3 regions of the Terrabacter sp. 2RAF25 genome follow, and region 3 is predicted to be linked to each of the others. Evidence: riboswitches for the same ligand, from Rfam matches in the RefSeq annotation. Region 3 holds a riboswitch; each other region holds the start of a gene.

Region 1 (3,264 bases), 680 kb from region 3:
GGCCGTCTCGAGCTCGTCCTCCTCGAGCACGCCCTGGATGTTGTGGGCGGGCGAGATGCGGATGCCGACGCGGTCGGCGCCGATGGCCTCGGCGACGGCCGTCGTGATCTCGACGACGAGCCGTGCGCGGTTCTCGGGCGAACCGCCGTAGGCGTCGGAGCGCTGGTTGGTCGACGGTGCCAGGAACTGGTGCGGCAGGTAGCCGTTCGCGGCATGCACCTCGACGCCGTCGAGCCCGGCCGCGATCGCCTGCCGGGCCGCGTGGACGAACTCCGCCACGAGCGCGGGGATCTCGTCGGTCTCGAGGGCGCGCGGGACGGCATACGGCTGCTCGCCCGACGGCGTGACGACGGAGCCGGGTGCCGCGACGGCGCTCGGGGCGACGCTCTCGAGGCCACCCTTGTTGTCGGGGTGTGCGACGCGACCCGCGTGCATGAGCTGCACGACGACGTGGCCGCCGCCCTCGTGCACGGCGTCGGCGACGAGGCGCCAGCCGGCGACCTGCTCGTCGGAGTGGATGCCGGGGGTGTCGAGGTAGCCCTGCCCGACGGCACTGGGCTGGGTGCCCTCGGTGATCAGGAGACCGGCGCTCGCGCGCTGGCCGTAGTACTCGGCGTTGAGCTCGGTCGGCGCCTGGCCCGCGCCCGCGCGGTTGCGCGTCAGGGGGGCCATGACGAAGCGCTGGGGGAGGTCCCAGCGGCCGATGCGGATGGTCTCGAAGGCCGTGGACACAGGCCTGCTCCTCACTGTCGGTGAAGTGTCGGTGTAGCCGGCGGTGATGGTCCGCGGCTCCGCGCCCGTGTGGGTGGAGCCTTCAACTACCTAGGCGACAAGTCGGACAGGTGGGCGAGCATTCCCCCGAGGACGCCCGGTGTGACGCGTCAGGCACCGCCGGGGGCGTGGCTGGCGGGCATGGTTGGCGGGGATGGTTGGCGGGGGATGGTTGGCGGGTATGGCGAAGGGGAGGATGTCGCAGCATCCTCCCCTTCGGTACAAGCGCTCAGTCCGCGAGGGTCACGGCGCGTAGATGTACTTCATGCCCGGACCGTCGGTCAGGGTGCGGGTGTTGTAGTTGTACGCACCGGCCAGGGCGTTCATCTCGACGATGGTGACCTGGTTGCCGTTGACGGCCGTCACCCAGGCGACGTGGCCGACGCCCGAGGAGCCGTGCACGCCGGGCTGCATGACGAGGATCGAGCGCGTACGCGGGGTGCCGGTGACCGTGTAACCCGCGTTGGCGGCACCCGAGGCCCACGCCATCGCGTTGCCGGTCCAGCCGCCGGGGTAGTAGCCCTCGGACGCGTACCACTTGGCGAGCGCGCCCCAGGTGCACTGGCCCGCGGTGGCCCAGTTGTGGTCCGAGCGCATGCCGGAGGAGGCGCTCGGCACGGAGCCGTTGCTGACCGCCTTGGCCGTGGACGTGGTCGCCGTCAGCGTGCGACGCGTGAGGTCACGCGAGGCGCGCTCGGCGGCGGCCTTGCGCTCGGCAGCAGCCTTCTCGGCGGCGGCCTTGACGGCAGCGGCCTTGACGGCAGCAGCCTTGGTGGCGGCGCGCTCCGTCTTGACCTGGATGTCCTCGATGACGCGCGGCTTGGGGGCCGCGGCGGGCTGGCTGACAGCCTTCTGGGCGACCGGCGCGTAGCCGATCTTCGCCAGAGCGGTCGAGGCGGCGGGGACGGCGCCGGTGGTCGGGCCGACGGCGGCAGCGCCGGCGGTCGTGGCGGACAGGGGCTCGGCGCTCGCGGGGTTCGCGAAGGTGGCGACGAGGCCACCAGTGGCTGCGACGAAGGCCGCACCCTTCATGGCCGGCTGTGCCGTCTCACGCGCGAGGAGCTTGAGCTCGTTCAGGGGGTTGTGACGGCCTGGCGCACGGTGGCGGCCGCGGATGATCTCGTTGTTCACGCTTGTACCTCTCCGCGCCTACGAAGTTAGCTGTCGGGTTCGGGCGGAAAGGTGCCCGGTTCTCACCCGGCCCGCGACGAGTCGCGACCCGGGCGAATACTTCACCCCAAGGACGTCCGGAGTCGTGGCGCCGGACGCCCGGAGAAACGTGTGGTTCCTCCGCTCCCGTCACAAGGTTTGCTCTCGCTCGACAGGCGGTGACAGGACTAGGCGGTCCACCTCTCGAGCGCCCGACCAGGTGGCCGGACTCCCCGAAGAGTAGATGACTCGACGGGCAAAAGTCACGCTGAGGTAACGGAGACGTGCCAGAAACGTCGTTGACGGTCCGTTTTGAAGGGCTTTACCTGCGGCATACCTTTGGTCGCTTGTGATGCGAGTCACAAGACAGACGCTGACTCTGCCCTGACGTGGACGCGACGCGCAGGGTCACCCGTGGACGTCCCGGTGTGGCTGGTCGGCGAGCCGGAGGACGAGGTCGAGGGGCCCGTCGGGCCGCGTCAGGCGGCGCTCGCCAGGTGGCCGAACACGATGACGTTGTCGCGGTACTCGTTGCGGCTGTCAGTGGGTCCGCCGCAGGTGACGAGGCGGATCTCGGCACGTCGGAAGTCGCTCTTGTAGACGAGGTCGGTCGGGAACTGTGACTTCCGGTAGGCCGCGACGCGGTCGACGGTGAAGGTCAGGTGCGAGCCGTCCTGTCGTGCGACCTCGACGACGTCGCCGGCCTTGACCCTGCCGAGCTCGTGGAAGATGCCCGGCACGCCGGCCGGAGTGTCGACGTGCGCTGCGATGACCGAGGGACCGAGCTGGCCCGGTGTGGGCCCCGCGTCGTAGAGGCCGACCTCCTGGGCCGTGCCGGGCACAGAGATCGTGCCGTCGCGCTGGATGCGCAGGGGCACGAACGTCCGCGAGCCCACCCCGATCGACGGGATCTCGAGCGACGTCGGCTCCGACGCGTCGAGGAACCGCCCGAATGCGGCGCCCGGGTCGGACGTCGGCCGCGTGGGAGCAGTCGTCGCCGGTCCCTTGGCGGGGGTCCTTGAGGTCGACGTGGCGGTCGAGGGCGCGCCCGGGGTCGCTGGGGCCGGAGCCGCCGCGGGTGGCGCGGGTGGCGCGGGTGCCGGACTCCCGGACGGGCCGCGGATCCCGATGACGAGCGCGACGACACCGACGGCGAGCAGCACGGCCGTTGCGAGCAGGGCCGCCGCGACACCTGTGGTGACGCGGCGACCCTGCTGAGACGGCATCCGGCCCGACGGGCTCGGCTGGTTCGACCGGCCCGAGGTGCCCGGCTGATCCGTCATGGGACTTTCGCTCGCTCAGCCGCGCGACCGTGCAGCACGGCGGGCGGCGAAGGCACCGGAG
Region 2 (3,264 bases), on a different contig from region 3:
GTGCCGCTGTGGGCCGAGTCGGTCGGGTTCACGCCGGCGCAGACCTCGCTCGTCTTCGGCGTCGCCGGCGCCATCGACATGGCCCTCTTCTACCCGTCGGGCTGGCTGATGGACCGCTACGGACGGGTCGCGGCGGCCGTGCCGAGCATGCTCGTGCTGGGCCTCGGGATGGCGCTGCTCCCGCTCGCGACGAGCCTCGTCGCCGTGACGGCCGCCGCGACGGTGCTGGGCGTGGGCAACGGGCTCGGGGCCGGTTTGATCATGACGCTGGGCGCTGACGCGTCACCCGTCGACGGCCGCGCCCAGTTCCTCGGTGGCTGGCGGCTCTGCGCCGACCTGGGAAGGGCCGCGGGCCCCCTGGCGTTGTCAGCTCTGAGCGCAGTCATGTCCCTCGGTGCCTCAGCCGTCGTGCTCGGCGCCGGCGCCGTGGTCGGGGCGGGATGGCTGCGCGTCTGGGTGCCTCGGCACGACCCGACTCGGGCACCGACCAGGGCATCGAACAGGGGCTGAGGACGGGCACCTCCACCGGCAGCGCGACGGGCGGTCACTGACCGTCCGAGGATTCTGAGAAGGTATGACCGTGACGGACCTGATCGACACCACCGAGATGTACCTGCGGACGATCTACGAGCTCGAGGAAGAGGGCATCGTGCCCCTGCGGGCCCGCATCGCCGAGCGTCTCGGCCACTCGGGCCCGACGGTCTCGCAGACCGTGGCCCGGATGGAGCGCGACGGCCTCGTCGCGGTCTCCGGCGACCGTCACCTCGAGCTGTCCGACCACGGACGCCTGCTCGCGACCCGCGTCATGCGCAAGCACCGCCTCGCCGAGCGCCTCCTCGTCGACGTCATCGGCCTCGAGTGGGAGTACGCCCACGACGAGGCGTGCCGTTGGGAGCACGTGATGTCCGAGAAGGTGGAGCGCAAGATCCTCGGCCTCATCGGCGACGGTCTCGAGTCGCCCTACGGCAACCCGATCCCCGGTCTCGACGAGCTGGGCATGCACCAGGACGAGGACTTCCTCACCGGGCTGATCCCGCTCACCACCGCCGTGCGCGACAGCGCCTCGCGCGTGACCATCCGGCGCATCGGCGAGCCGGTCCAGGTCGACCCCGAGGCGCTCGGACTCCTGACGAGCGCGGGCGTCGTGCCCGGGGCCCACGTCGACGTGGCGCGCGACGGCGCCTGGGTCGTGGTCGTCCGCGACGGCGTCGAGTCCGGCGCCGGCGTCTCGCTGCCCGAAGAGGTCGCGGTCCACGTCTACTGCCAGACCGCCTGACGACCTCCGCGCCCAAGGCGTACGTCAAGGTGTGCCCCCTCTGGTGGGGGTGTCTTGGCATGCCTTGCCACATTTGTCCTGGCGGCCGGAAGTTCTCCAAGTTCTGCGGACCTGGAGGTGACAACCTGCGGCCGGTTGGGTAGCGTGGCCGCACTTGCTCTCCCCGTCGAGCGAGTGCCCCGGGTCGGACCGCCTAGTCCTGCCATCGACCTGTGGCCAGTGACGAACCGCAATGGCAGGAGCGGGGGAACCACTTTCTCCGGACGTCGAGAGACGTCCTCGGGGTGAAGCCTTCCGTTGGACCGCAATGGTCCGAGCGAAGGCCGGGCACGTACCTCCAGCCCGAACCCGACAGCTCACTTCGTAGGCGTCGAGAGGTCAAACGTGGCTCAGAACGTTCCCGGGCGCCACCGCGCCCCCGGTCGATTCAACGCGATCTCGGAGCTCAAGACGATCGCCAGGGAGTCGGCCCAGCCGGCCGTCAAGGGTGCCGCCATCGTCGCCGCCTCGGGCGGCCTGGTCGCCTCGTTCGCCGGCACGGCGAACGCCGCAGACGGTGTGAACAGCGCCGCCGCGGGTCCCGCGGTCGTGGGTCCCCAGGTGGGCACCCTCAAGGCGTCGAACGCCCTGTCGGCCATCGGCTACGGCAAGCCGGCCCTCAAGTCCACGCCGCTCGTCATCGAGGACATCAAGGTCAAGCGCGAGCGCGCCGAGGCCGCGGCCGCGGCCGCGGCCGACAAGGCTGCCGCCTCGCGCGCCGCCGACCGTGCAGCTGCCGCCGACCGTGCCTCGCGCTCGACGGCCCGTGTCGCCCTCGACAACGCGAAGATCCCGAGCGCCTCCGGCATCGTCGGCATCGCGCAGTCCTTCTTCGGCGTGCCCTACGTCTACGGCGGCTCGTCGCCGTCGGGCTTCGACTGCTCGGGCTTCACCTCCTACGTCTACCGCCAGGCGGGCATCTCGATCCCGCGCACGGCCTCGGCCCAGCAGGCCGCGGCGACGCGCGTCAGCGACCCCCAGCCGGGCGACCTCGTCTTCTTCGGCTCGCCGGCGTACCACGTGGGCATCTACGTCAGCCCCGGCCGCATGATCGACGCCCAGCGTCCCGGTACCGTCATCGGCAACCACTCGATCTGGACGGCGCCCTCGGGCTACGGCCGCTTCTGAGCATCGCTCGACCTCTCTGTTCGTTGTGCCCTCGCCGACTCCGGCGGGGGCACAACGCTTTTCGGGGCCGTGGTTGACTGAGTCGATGACCGACCAGCCTGCCGCCGAGTCCACGACCCACATCGAGCTCGACTTCTGGAGCGACGTGGTCTGCCCCTGGTCCTGGGTGGCCAAGCGACGCGTCGAGGCTGCCGTCGCCGCCTTCGAGCGGCCGCACGACGTCACCGTGCGCCTGCGTTCCTTCGAGCTCGAACCGGACGTCCCGCGCGGCGGGGGCGTGCCCGTCGTCGAGCACGTGGCGGCGCGCCACGGCGGCGACGGTGAGGCGGGGCGGCTCATGAACGCCCGAGCGAGCGAGGTGGCCGAGGCCGACGACCTCTACTTCGACTGGGACCGCGCCGTGCGGGCCAACAGCTTCGACGCTCACCGTCTGTGTGCGCTGGCCGGCGAGATGGGCGGGCCTGCCCTGCGCTCGGCTGCCGTGGAGCGCTTCCAGTCGGCGCACTTCAGCGAGGGGCTGGCGATCGACGACCACGAGGTGCTCCAACGGCTGTCCGCCGAGTGTGGTCTCGACGAGCGGCGGGTCTCGGCCGTCCTCGCGTCCGACGAGTACGCCGACCAGGTGCGGGCTGATGAGCAGCAGGCCCGCTCGATGGGCGTCAGCTCGACGCCGTTCGTCGTGGCCAACGCGTATGCCGCCGTGTCGGGTGCGCGCCCCGTCGACGACTACCTCGCGCTGCTGCGCGGCGTCGCCACCCAGACCATCTGAGCGACTGCGTCAAAAACCGCAAAACGCCCATAGCGCAGGGAGATTCGTCCAC
Region 3 (3,264 bases):
CCATGGTCGGTCTACAACGACGAGCCGTGGAAGGGGGGCTCCATGTCGCTCAAGCAGGCGACGGCGCAGTCGACGAACACCGCCTTCGTGGCCCTCGCGAGCCGCATCGGCGTGTGCGCGATCCACTCCACGATGACGGCGTTCGGCATCCACGGTGGTGACGGACAGCCCCTCGGCACCTACCCGCCACAGGTGGTGCTCGGCGCGCAGGCTGTCTCGCCCCAGACTATGGCCGAGGCGTACGCCGGACTCGCCGACCACGGCACCGTCTGCGACGTCCACCCGGTTTCGAGTGTCGTGCAGGGTGGTCGCACGCTGTGGGCGCCGCCTCCGGCCTGCAGGCAGGTGGCCGACCCGGACGCCGTCGACCAGGCGACCCAGTACCTGGAGTACAACATGACGCACGGGTCGGGCATCCTCAACCAGCTGCCCGGGCGGCCGACCGCCGGCAAGACCGGCACGTCCGACGGCAATGCGCAGTCGTGGTTCGTCGGCTACACGCCGCAGCTGGCCACCGCTGTGTGGGTGGGCAACCCGGTCCACCCGACTCGGCACATGTTCAACGTGTCGATGGCAGGCAAGTCGTGCGCCTCGATGACCGGCGCCTGCTACGCCGCCCCGATCTGGCGCCGGATCATGGACGGCGTGCTGTCGGGAGAGCCCGTCGAGCCGATGCCCTGACGCGGGCTGGCTCGTGGACCTCAGGACATCGGCGCCGAGTCAGGAGCCGTCGCGGACCCGACGCGCGAAGGCGGACGATCGCGCCCGGAGCTCCTCCACGCGCCGGTCGACGAGCGAGGCCGCGTCGAGCCCGCCCTCCATCGCGTTCGGCGGGCGGCTCACGTGCTGGGAGCAGCTGAAGTCGGCGTGGACGAGAGTGCCGAGGCTGTTGCCCTCGCGCCCGGCGGCGCCGGCCCGGCGCGCGACCCACAGCCGCACGTCGGCCGTGGCGAAAGCGTCCTCGCACCAGGCGCACATGGCCCTCGCCTTGCGCGTGTGCTCCGACGCCCGAAGGACGAAGGCCACGGCCTCGTCACCGACGGGCACGACGGCATACGCCCTCTGGGGGTTGCTGCGGTCGACCCAGCCTAGAAAGTCGAGCTGCTCCCAGGGGAGGGTCTCGAGGTTGCCCGGGATGCTGGCCTGCTTCGCCTCGCGGCGCGAGCAGTTTACGAGGGCGGTGCGAATCTCGTTGTCTGTCAGTGGTTTCACGGTGTTCCTGTCAGTGGGGCAGGACCGGGTGACCCGGTCAGCCGGGGTGGGTGAGGTGACGCGGGACCGTGACCGCTGAGCAGGCCATGGAGGCCACCCACCCCTCCGCGGGACCTCCCGCTGACGACTGACGACTCCGGTGCGGAGCGGCGTCCATCGTGCGCCGGAAGCCTGTCAACGGTCCAGTCGTTTTCGGACGGTTTCGTGTGTGGCCGTCCGAAAACCCGCCTTGAGGAGGTTTGTCTTGGCAACATCTGCCGATATCGAGCCGTGACCTACACGGTTCAACGATTCGTCTGCGACCGTCGATGCAGTTCATCGGCCGGGGTCCTCCCCGGCCGGCCCGCCGGTACGCCGAGTCCTGTCCGCCGGTCGGGGCAGTTGCGCATCACGCGGACAGGAGCGGGGGACCCACTTTCTGGGCCGGCTAGGACCGGTTCTTGGGGTGAAGCCGCGACATGCGGCCGGGCCACTTCTGCCCGAACCCGACAGCTCACCTCGAAGGCGTGGGAAGGAACCCGACCATGCCCGCTTCGAGTCCTGCACGCCCCGCACGACCTGCACGACCCGGGCGCCACCGGCGCCCCGCACGACGACTGCCGCTCCAGTCCCTCGCCCTCACCCCGCTGCTCGGCGCCGCGCTCCTCGTGGGCACCGGCGGCGCACCGCCCGCCTCCACGACGGCGCCGCCTGCCGCGGCTCCGCAAGCCGTCAAGGCAGCGCCGAAGAAGACTGTCAACGTGGCCTCCGCTCCCGTGGCCGCCGTCCCGCGTCGCATCCAGGCGCTTCGCCTCACGGCCGCGCAGAGGGGCAAGCCCTACCGTTGGGGTGCTGCCGGACCGTACGCGTTCGACTGCTCCGGCCTCATCTACTACGTCTACCGGACCCGCTTGCACGTCGCGCTGCCCCGCACGGCGAACGCCCAGCGCCTGAGGACCGTGCGGGTGGCCAAGTCCAACATCCTCGCCGGCGACCTCGTCTTCTTCATGAGCGCCGGACGCGCCTACCACGTCGGGGTGTACGCGGGCAGCGGCAAGGTCTGGCACTCGCCGCGACCGGGCCAGCGCGTGCAGCTCTCGAAGCTGTGGACCAGCGCCTGGGTGGCCGGCCGGGTGCGCTAGCCCGGAACAGACCTCCCAGCAGGGCTCATCTCTCGCGCACATGGTCGTCCGGTCCACCGTCACGACGGGCCGGTGCCCACGCCAGCGTGGCCGTCAGGGACCCCGACGGGCCGTTCCCCCCACGACCCGTTCAGACCCTCATGCCGCCACGTCGACCCCTCCGCGCGGGCCATCCTCCCCCGGGGTGGACCGCCTCGGCGGTCGCGACGGGCACAGGACCGGATGAAGGAGCCGCAGGTAGGGAATGCTTTCCCACCTGCGGCTCCGTCATGGATGGAGCGAGCGACGGGAATCGAACCCGCGTATCCAGCTTGGGAAGCTGGCGCTCTACCATTGAGCTACGCTCGCACGGGCCGCCGGCTGGTGCCCTGCAAGGGCTCGCGAGGCGGCACGCGGCGTCAGTGTAGCCGACGCCGCGCCAGCGCACTGACCGCGACCCCAGGGGCCCACGACCGTCATGGATCTGACCAAGCAGTCCGCCTTCGTCGACCACGTCCGCGGGCGTGGGGGAGCCACGGCGCAGGTGGCGGTGACCCTCGAGCAGTTCTTCGACGGCAACGACTGCGAGTGGAGCATCGCACCCAACCGGCCGGAGGACGTGCCGCTCGCCGCGGTGCGCAAGGTGCTGCTCGACCTGCGCTCGCACCCTGAGGTGCACGACGTCCGGGTCGAGCTCGACGTGCTGGAGTTCGAGGACTTTCCCGACGACGAATGGCCTTACGCCAGTGGGTTGGCCGTCATCACCACACTGCAGCCCGACGAGGTCGACGCGATGACGATCGACGCCGACACCGAGTCGAGCGGTGGCCCGGCGGAGGGCGCTGACTGGCTGGTCGACGCGCCTGGCGTGCCGGAGGGACACCACTACGTCGGCGTGTGGTGGGACTGATGGGTCCCACCGAGGCCGGTCTGGTCGAGGGTGTGCCCGAGC

The links. Region 3 has a riboswitch for cyclic di-AMP ahead of AB4091_RS04255 (C40 family peptidase). Riboswitches for the same ligand answer to the same signal wherever they lie in the genome.
Region 1: it holds a riboswitch for cyclic di-AMP, as region 3 does, so the genes downstream of both, AB4091_RS07425 (CHAP domain-containing protein) here and AB4091_RS04255 (C40 family peptidase) in region 3, are expected to answer to the same signal.
Region 2: it holds a riboswitch for cyclic di-AMP, as region 3 does, so the genes downstream of both, AB4091_RS15960 (C40 family peptidase) here and AB4091_RS04255 (C40 family peptidase) in region 3, are expected to answer to the same signal.

Annotation. Positions count from the first base shown of each region.
Region 1 is NZ_JBFRGJ010000002.1:896,408-899,671, forward strand. It holds gene AB4091_RS07420 (alkene reductase) at 1-732, opposite strand, end outside; gene AB4091_RS07425 (CHAP domain-containing protein) at 1,015-1,902, opposite strand; cyclic di-AMP (ydaO/yuaA leader) riboswitch at 1,906-2,092, opposite strand; gene AB4091_RS07430 (sortase domain-containing protein) at 2,400-3,203, opposite strand; gene AB4091_RS07435 (hypothetical protein) at 3,219-3,264, opposite strand, start outside.
Region 2 is NZ_JBFRGJ010000006.1:179,619-182,882, forward strand. It holds gene AB4091_RS15950 (MFS transporter) at 1-510, shown strand, start outside; gene AB4091_RS15955 (iron dependent repressor, metal binding and dimerization domain protein) at 581-1,276, shown strand; cyclic di-AMP (ydaO/yuaA leader) riboswitch at 1,487-1,658, shown strand; gene AB4091_RS15960 (C40 family peptidase) at 1,661-2,443, shown strand; gene AB4091_RS15965 (DsbA family oxidoreductase) at 2,529-3,212, shown strand.
Region 3 is NZ_JBFRGJ010000002.1:213,918-217,181, reverse strand. It holds gene AB4091_RS04265 (transglycosylase domain-containing protein) at 1-681, shown strand, start outside; gene AB4091_RS04260 (FBP domain-containing protein) at 721-1,212, opposite strand; cyclic di-AMP (ydaO/yuaA leader) riboswitch at 1,587-1,734, shown strand; gene AB4091_RS04255 (C40 family peptidase) at 1,737-2,333, shown strand; tRNA gene AB4091_RS04250 (tRNA-Gly) at 2,608-2,681, opposite strand; gene AB4091_RS04245 (hypothetical protein) at 2,791-3,222, shown strand; gene AB4091_RS04240 (SMP-30/gluconolactonase/LRE family protein) at 3,222-3,264, shown strand, end outside.